Regions from separate parts of the Streptomyces sp. NPDC020780 genome, predicted to be linked through region 2. Evidence: riboswitches for the same ligand, from Rfam matches in the RefSeq annotation. Region 2 holds a riboswitch; the other holds the start of a gene.
The links. Region 2 has a riboswitch for thiamine pyrophosphate ahead of thiC (phosphomethylpyrimidine synthase ThiC). Riboswitches for the same ligand answer to the same signal wherever they lie in the genome.
Positions count from the first base shown of each region.

Region 1: linked by a shared signal. The riboswitch ahead of thiO (glycine oxidase ThiO) and the one ahead of thiC (phosphomethylpyrimidine synthase ThiC) in region 2 are both predicted to bind thiamine pyrophosphate.

Region 1 covers NZ_JBIRTB010000009.1:244,124-247,612, reverse strand. The annotation lists gene ACH4VO_RS19645 (FAD-dependent oxidoreductase) at 1-938, opposite strand, end outside; gene ACH4VO_RS19640 (hypothetical protein) at 967-1,308, opposite strand; TPP riboswitch at 1,360-1,472, shown strand; gene thiO (glycine oxidase ThiO) at 1,470-2,681, shown strand; gene thiS (sulfur carrier protein ThiS) at 2,756-2,986, shown strand; gene ACH4VO_RS19625 (thiazole synthase) at 2,989-3,489, shown strand, end outside.
Region 2 covers NZ_JBIRTB010000006.1:98,957-102,445, forward strand. The annotation lists gene thiC (phosphomethylpyrimidine synthase ThiC) at 345-2,138, opposite strand; TPP riboswitch at 2,131-2,264, opposite strand; gene ACH4VO_RS13265 (YibE/F family protein) at 2,336-3,489, shown strand, end outside.

The sequences.
Region 1 (3,489 bases), on a different contig from region 2:
GTGATGGCGGCGGCGACCGTCCGGGGCCCCTGGAGGGCGTTGTCCCAGTGGTGGACGAGCAGCCGTTCGCCGTAGCGGGCCGAGGGGAAGGAGGCGCAGTCGCCCACCGCGTAAACGTCGGGGAGCGAGGTGTGCAGCGAGCGGTCGGCGAGGACCGAGCCGTCCGGGCCGAGGGCGATGCCGGAGCCGGCGAGCCAGCCGGTGGCGGGCCGCGCGCCGATACCGACGATCACCGCTCCGGCCGGGACGGCCCGGCCGTCCGTCAGGTGGACGGCGCCCGGTTCGACGCGGTCGACGCGGGCGCCGGTGAGGAGCTCGGCCCCGCTCTCGGCGTACCAGGCGGCCATCGGCGCGGCGACCTCGGCGGGCAGGGTGCCCGCGAGGGGGCGGTCGGCGGCTTCGACGACGGTGACGGCGCATCCCGCGGCGCGGGCGGCGGTGGTGAACTCGGCACCGATCCAGCCGGCGCCCACGACGACGACGTCGTGCTGCCGCTCCAGGACGGGCCGCAGCCGCGCGGCGTCGTCGAGGGTGCGCAGCAGATGGACGCCGGGCACCCCGTCGGAGCCCGGCAGTCCGACGGGTTCGGCGCCGGTGGCCAGGACCAGGACGTCGTACGGCACGGGTCCGTACGGAGTGTCCAGTTCGTGTGCCCCCGCGCGCAGGCCGGTCACGTCGACCCCGAGGCGCAGGGTGATGTCCAGCGCCTCGAAGTCGACGTCGAAGGCGGAGTCCTCGGCCTTGCCGAGCAGGACCGCCTTGGACAACGGGGGGCGGTCGTAGGGCTGGTGCGGTTCGGCGCCGATGAGGGTGACGGGGCCGGAGAACCCCTGCTCACGCAGGGCCACGGCCGTCTGCACGCCCGCCATTCCCGCGCCCACCACCACGACGCCGCGGGGCGGCCGTTCCGCTGCCGGTTCCGGTGTCTGCTCGCTCACCCGTCCACCCTAATCATCTGACGATCGCTCAGGGAACGAGCTGCTCCACGACGCTCGTACCGCTGCCGGCCTGGGACTCCCATTCCCACCGCTCGTCCAGCCGCACCCGGCCGTCGGGCAGCTCCGTGACGGCCGAGACGCAGTGGCCGCCGGACGTCGTCCCGTCCTGCTTCAGCTGGACGTACCTGAAGTCGAGGGTGTCCGCCTCCCGGGTGCCGACGAGGTGGCCCCGGACGACGTCACCGCCCGCGTACTCGGCCCAGATCCGGCCGTCCCGTTCGTGGTACGTGAACCGGGTCCGGGTGCCGACCTGGCCGGGCGCCTGGTCGGCGACGGGTGAGAGGACGAGTCCGTCGAGTGAACGGGCCACGGTGGCTGCTCCCTTACTGGCCGTGGGCGGCGGGGTCTAGGCTGGCCACCGTAGAACACTCGCGGGAGCCCGGACGCACCGGGCTGAGAGGGAGGCTGACCGGCCTCCGACCGTACGAACCTGATCCGGGTCATGCCGGCGAAGGGAGGGGCTGGACGCCCATGCGCATCTCCGGGAACCACTGCGACGTCCTGGTCGTCGGGGGCGGCATCATCGGTCTGGTGACCGCCTGGCGGGCGGCCCAGCGCGGTCTGCGCACGGCGCTGGCCGACCCCGATCCCGGCGGAGGGGCCGCCCAGGTCGCCGCGGGCATGCTCGCCGCTGTCACCGAACTCCACTACGGCGAGCAGACGCTGCTCGGCCTCAACCTGGCCTCGGCGGCCCGCTATCCGGCGTTCGTCGCCGAGCTGGAGGAGGCGAGCGGGCAGGCCACCGGCTTCCGCGCCTGCGGCACCCTGTCCGTCGCGCTGGACGCGGACGACCGGGCCCATCTGCGGGAACTGCACGCCCTGCAGCAGCGGTCGGGCCTGGAGTCCGAGTGGCTCAGCGGCCGTGAGTGCCGCCGCCTGGAGCCGATGCTCGCCCCCGGCGTCCGGGGCGGGCTCCGGGCCGACGGCGACCACCAGGTGGACCCGCGGCGGCTGGCCTCGGCGCTGGTCACCGCGTGCGAGCGGGCCGGGGTGGTGTTCCACCGGGCCTGGGTCGGGCGGCTGTCCGTCACGGGCGGCCGCGCGAGCGGCGGGGTGCTCGCCGACGGTACGGAGCTGGGGGCCGGCCAGGTCGTCCTCGCGGGCGGGAGCCTCAGCGGGCGGCTCGAAGGGGTGCCCGAGGCGGTGCTGCCGCCGGTCCGCCCGGTCAAGGGGCAGGTACTGCGGTTGACCGTGCCACCGGCGTACGCCCCCTTCCTCAGCCGGACCGTACGGGCCGTCGTACGCGGCAGCCACGTGTACCTCGTGCCGCGCGCCGACGGCGAGCTGGTCGTCGGCGCCACCAGCGAGGAGCTGGGCTGGGACACCACGGTCACCGCGGGCGGGGTCTACGAACTGCTGCGCGACGCCCACGAACTGGTGCCCGGGATCACCGAACTCCCGCTGACGGAGACCCGCGCCGGGCTGCGCCCCGCCTCCCCCGACAACGCCCCGCTGCTGGGCCCGACGGCACTGCCCGGCCTGCACCTCGCGACCGGCCACCACCGCAACGGGGTGCTGCTGACGCCCGTCACGGGTGACGTGATGGCCCAGGTGCTGGTCACCGGGGAGCTGCCGGAGGTGGCGCGCCCCTTCGCTCCGCACCGCTTCCACCGCTCCCCCGCGGCCCCTTCCCGCGACGACGTCCGAGTCTCCGTCCCCGCCTCCCAGGAGCAGCCCGCATGACCGAGCCCGCCCCCGCGTCCGTACCGGCGTCCGTCCCCGCGCCCTCCGCGCCCGCGTCCCCGTCCGCCGCTTCCGTGCCCGTGCCCGTGCCCGTGTCCGTGGCCGTGCCCGTGTCCGTCAACGGGCAGGCACGCGGTGTCCCGGCCGGTACCACCCTGGACTCCTTGGTCGCGGGCCTGACCCGGGCACCCTCCGGGGTCGCCGCCGCGGTCAACGAGAGCGTCGTCCCGCGCGGCGAGTGGTCCGCCACCGTGCTCCGCGACGGTGACCGGGTCGAGGTCCTCACCGCCGTCCAGGGAGGCTGACGATGCCCGACGATCCGTTCACCCTCGGTTCCGCCGCGTTCTCGTCCCGGCTGATCATGGGAACGGGCGGTGCCCCCAGTCTGGAGGTGCTGGAACGCTCCCTGCTCGCGTCGGGCACCGAGCTGACCACCGTCGCGATGCGCCGGCTCGACCCGACGGTCCAGGGCTCCGTGCTCTCCGTCCTGGAGCGGCTCTCCATCAGGGTCCTGCCGAACACCGCCGGCTGTTTCACCGCGGGCGAGGCGGTGCTGACCGCCCGGCTGGCCCGGGAGGCACTCGGGACGGACTGGATCAAGCTGGAGGTGGTGGCCGACGAGCGGACCCTGCTGCCCGATCCGATCGAGTTGCTGGACGCCGCCGAGATCCTGGTCGACGACGGCTTCACCGTCCTGCCGTACACGAACGACGACCCGGTCCTGGCCGCGAAGCTGCAGGACGTGGGCTGCGCGGCGATCATGCCGCTCGGCTCGCCCATCGGTTCCGGCCTCGGCATCCGCAACCCG
Region 2 (3,489 bases):
TTTTCGGCCAAGCACAGCGGAACATAAAGCACAGATAAGTGTGCGTCAACTGCCTTTGACTCGTTACGGGAACGTACATCTACCTGCTGCAATACCGTGTCCATACCGTCGCCGAACTGCCGCTGTGGCGCTCGCCGGAGAGTTCTTCCCGGCCGAAGCCGGCCGGGCCGGGTCGCTCCCCACCTATCCGGACGGGACAGCCGGACGGGAGGTAACTGCGGCGGAGCTGCCCGAGGCCGATGACGGCCCCGGGCAGCTCCGCCGGAGACGAACACGCCCGCCGGTCGAACACCGGCCGACGTCCCCCCCAGTTCGATCCGCGCCCGCTCCGGTCCGTGCCCGGTTCAGTCAGCGATCGGGAGGTAGACCCTGTTCCCCGCTGCCGCGAACTCCCTGGACTTCTCGGCCATGCCCGCCTCGATCTCGTCCTGAGCGGTGCCGTGTGCACGGCGGATGTCGTGCGAGATCTTCATCGAGCAGAACTTCGGGCCGCACATCGAGCAGAAGTGGGCCGTCTTGGCCGGCTCGGCGGGCAGCGTCTCGTCGTGGAACTCCCTTGCCGTGTCCGGATCGAGCGCCAGGTTGAACTGGTCCTCCCACCGGAACTCGAAACGGGCGTCCGACAGCGCGTCGTCCCACTCCTGAGCCCCCGGATGCCCCTTGGCCAGATCGGCCGCGTGCGCGGCGATCTTGTACGTGATGACGCCGGTCTTCACGTCATCCCGGTTCGGCAGCCCCAGGTGCTCCTTGGGGGTGACGTAACAGAGCATCGCCGTCCCCCACCAGGCGATCATCGCCGCTCCGATGCCCGACGTGATGTGGTCGTACGCGGGTGCCACGTCGGTGGTCAGCGGACCCAGCGTGTAGAACGGCGCCTCCTCGCAGATCTCCTGCTGGAGGTCGATGTTCTCCTTGATCTTGTGCATCGGGACGTGGCCCGGGCCTTCGATCATCGTCTGGACACCGAAGCGCTTGGCCACGGAGTTGAGTTCACCGAGGGTGCGGAGTTCGGCGAACTGCGCCTCGTCGTTGGCATCGGCGATGGAGCCCGGCCGGAGCCCGTCCCCCAGCGAGTACGTGACGTCAAAGGCCGCGAGAATCTCGCAGAGCTCCTCGAAGTGCTCGTAGAGGAACGACTCCTTGTGGTGTGCGAGACACCACGCCGCCATGATGGAGCCCCCGCGGGAGACGATGCCGGTCTTGCGGCGGGCCGTCAGCGGGACGTACGGCAGCCGGACTCCGGCGTGCACCGTCATGTAGTCGACGCCCTGCTCGGCCTGCTCGATGACGGTGTCCTTGTAGATCTCCCACGTCAGCTCCTCGGCCCTGCCGTCCACCTTCTCCAGGGCCTGGTACAGGGGCACGGTCCCGATCGGCACGGGGGAGTTGCGCAGGACCCATTCGCGGGTGGTGTGGATGTTGCGGCCGGTGGAGAGGTCCATGACGGTGTCCGCGCCCCACTTGGTGGCCCAGGTCATCTTGTCCACCTCCTCCTCGATGGAGGAGGTGACGGCGGAGTTGCCGATGTTGGCGTTGACCTTCACCAGGAACCGCTTGCCGATGATCATCGGCTCGATCTCGGGGTGGTTGACGTTGGCCGGCAGAACGGCCCGGCCCGCCGCGATCTCCTCGCGCACCACCTCGGGGGCGACGTTCTCCCGGATCGCGACGTACTCCATCTCCGGGGTGATGTCGCCCCGGCGGGCGTACGCGAGCTGGGTGACCGGCCGGCCGTCCCGGCCGCGTCGCGGCCGGCGGGAGCGGCCGGGGAAGACCGCGTCGAGGTTGCGCAGTCCGCCCCGGGGCGAGGTGTGCCTGACCCCGTCGTCCTCGGGACGCGTGGGGCGGCCCGCGTACTCCTCGGTGTCCCCGCGGGCCGCGATCCAGTTCTCCCGCAGGGGCGCGAGCCCCCGTCGGACATCGGTTTCGGTGGTGGGGTCCGTGTACGGCCCCGACGTGTCGTACAGCGTCACGTCCTTGCCGTTGGTGAGGTGCACCTGACGGACAGGCACCCGGAGGTCCGGGCGCGAGCCCTGGAGGTACCCCTTGTGCCAGCCGATGGACTTCCCGGCCTCGGTGTTCTGCGCGTTCTGCGCGTTCTGCGCCGAGGCAGGCGTGCGTGCGTCCGCTGTGGTCATGAGACCTACTCCCTACGCCGGCATTACCCGGTAACAGGTTCGTCGGTCGGCGCAGCGTGTCCCGTAAGGAAATACGGAGGTCAGCGCCCTCTCAGCCCGGTGCTCCGAGCTCCCGCGTGTGCAAAGGTGGCTCCACGCTAGCCCTCCTCCTGGCGTGCTGGCCAGAGGGCCTCCCCGGTTCTTGGGATGATCGCCGGGTGACGTTCCCCGGAAACGCCCCCGAATCCCCTGACCACACAGCAGGCAGCAGCCAGTCCCATGCGCACGGCCACACGCACAGCCACGGGCCCGCGGCACCCGTGTCCACGCATCTGCGCAAGGTCATCGCCGCGGTTCTCATCCCCTTCGCAACGGCCGTCCTGGTCGGTCTCGTCGCGCTCTGGCCCGGCGGTGCTCCCGCGCACGAGCGCACGGGCGTCGGTTTCGACCGGCAGACCCAGGACGGCAGGGTGGTGCGGGTCGACAAGGTGGACTGCGCGGAGGTGAACGCCGCTCAGGTGCCCCCGACCGGGGACACGTCCACGCCTTCGGGACGCGAGGCGGTCGCCGAACAGTCGGGGCTGTGCAAGAAGGCCACGGTCGAAGTGACGAACGGCAAGGACAAGGGCCGCACGTTCGTCGAGGTCATCCAGCCCGACGCCCCCCGGCAACTGCGCGAAGGCCAGGGGGTGGTCGTGGCGTACGCTCCCGACGCTCCCCGCGATCTGCAGTACTCGGTGACGGACGTCGACCGTTCGTTCCCGATGGCCCTGCTGGCCGGGATCTTCGCGCTCGCGGTGGTCGTCGTGGGCAGGCTGCGCGGGCTGATGGCCCTGATCGCGCTGGCGATTTCGTTCGCCGTGCTGACGCTGTTCATCCTGCCGGCGATCCTGCAGGGCTCGAACCCGCTGGTCGTCGCCGTGATCGGGGCCAGCGCGATCATGCTGATCGCCCTCTACACCTGCCATGGACTGACGGCTCGCACCTCCGTGGCCGTCATCGGCACGCTCATCTCGCTGCTGCTGATCGGGCTGCTGGGCTCCCTCTTCATCGGCTGGGCGAGCCTGACCGGCAACACCGATGACAACACGGGGCTCATCCACGGGCTGTACCCGAAGATCGACATGAGTGGTCTGCTGCTGGCCGGTGTGATCATCGGCTCACTGGGTGTGCTCGACGACGTGACGGTCACCCAGACCTCGGCGGTCTGGGAACTGCGCCGGGCGGATCCGACCATGGGCGTGCGGCAGCTGTACCGCGCGGGCATCAGGATCGGGCGCGACCACATCGCGTCGGTGGTCAACACGCTCGTACTGGCCTACGCGGGCGCGGCGCTGCCCCTTCTCCTGCTCTTCTCCATCGCCCAGAGCAG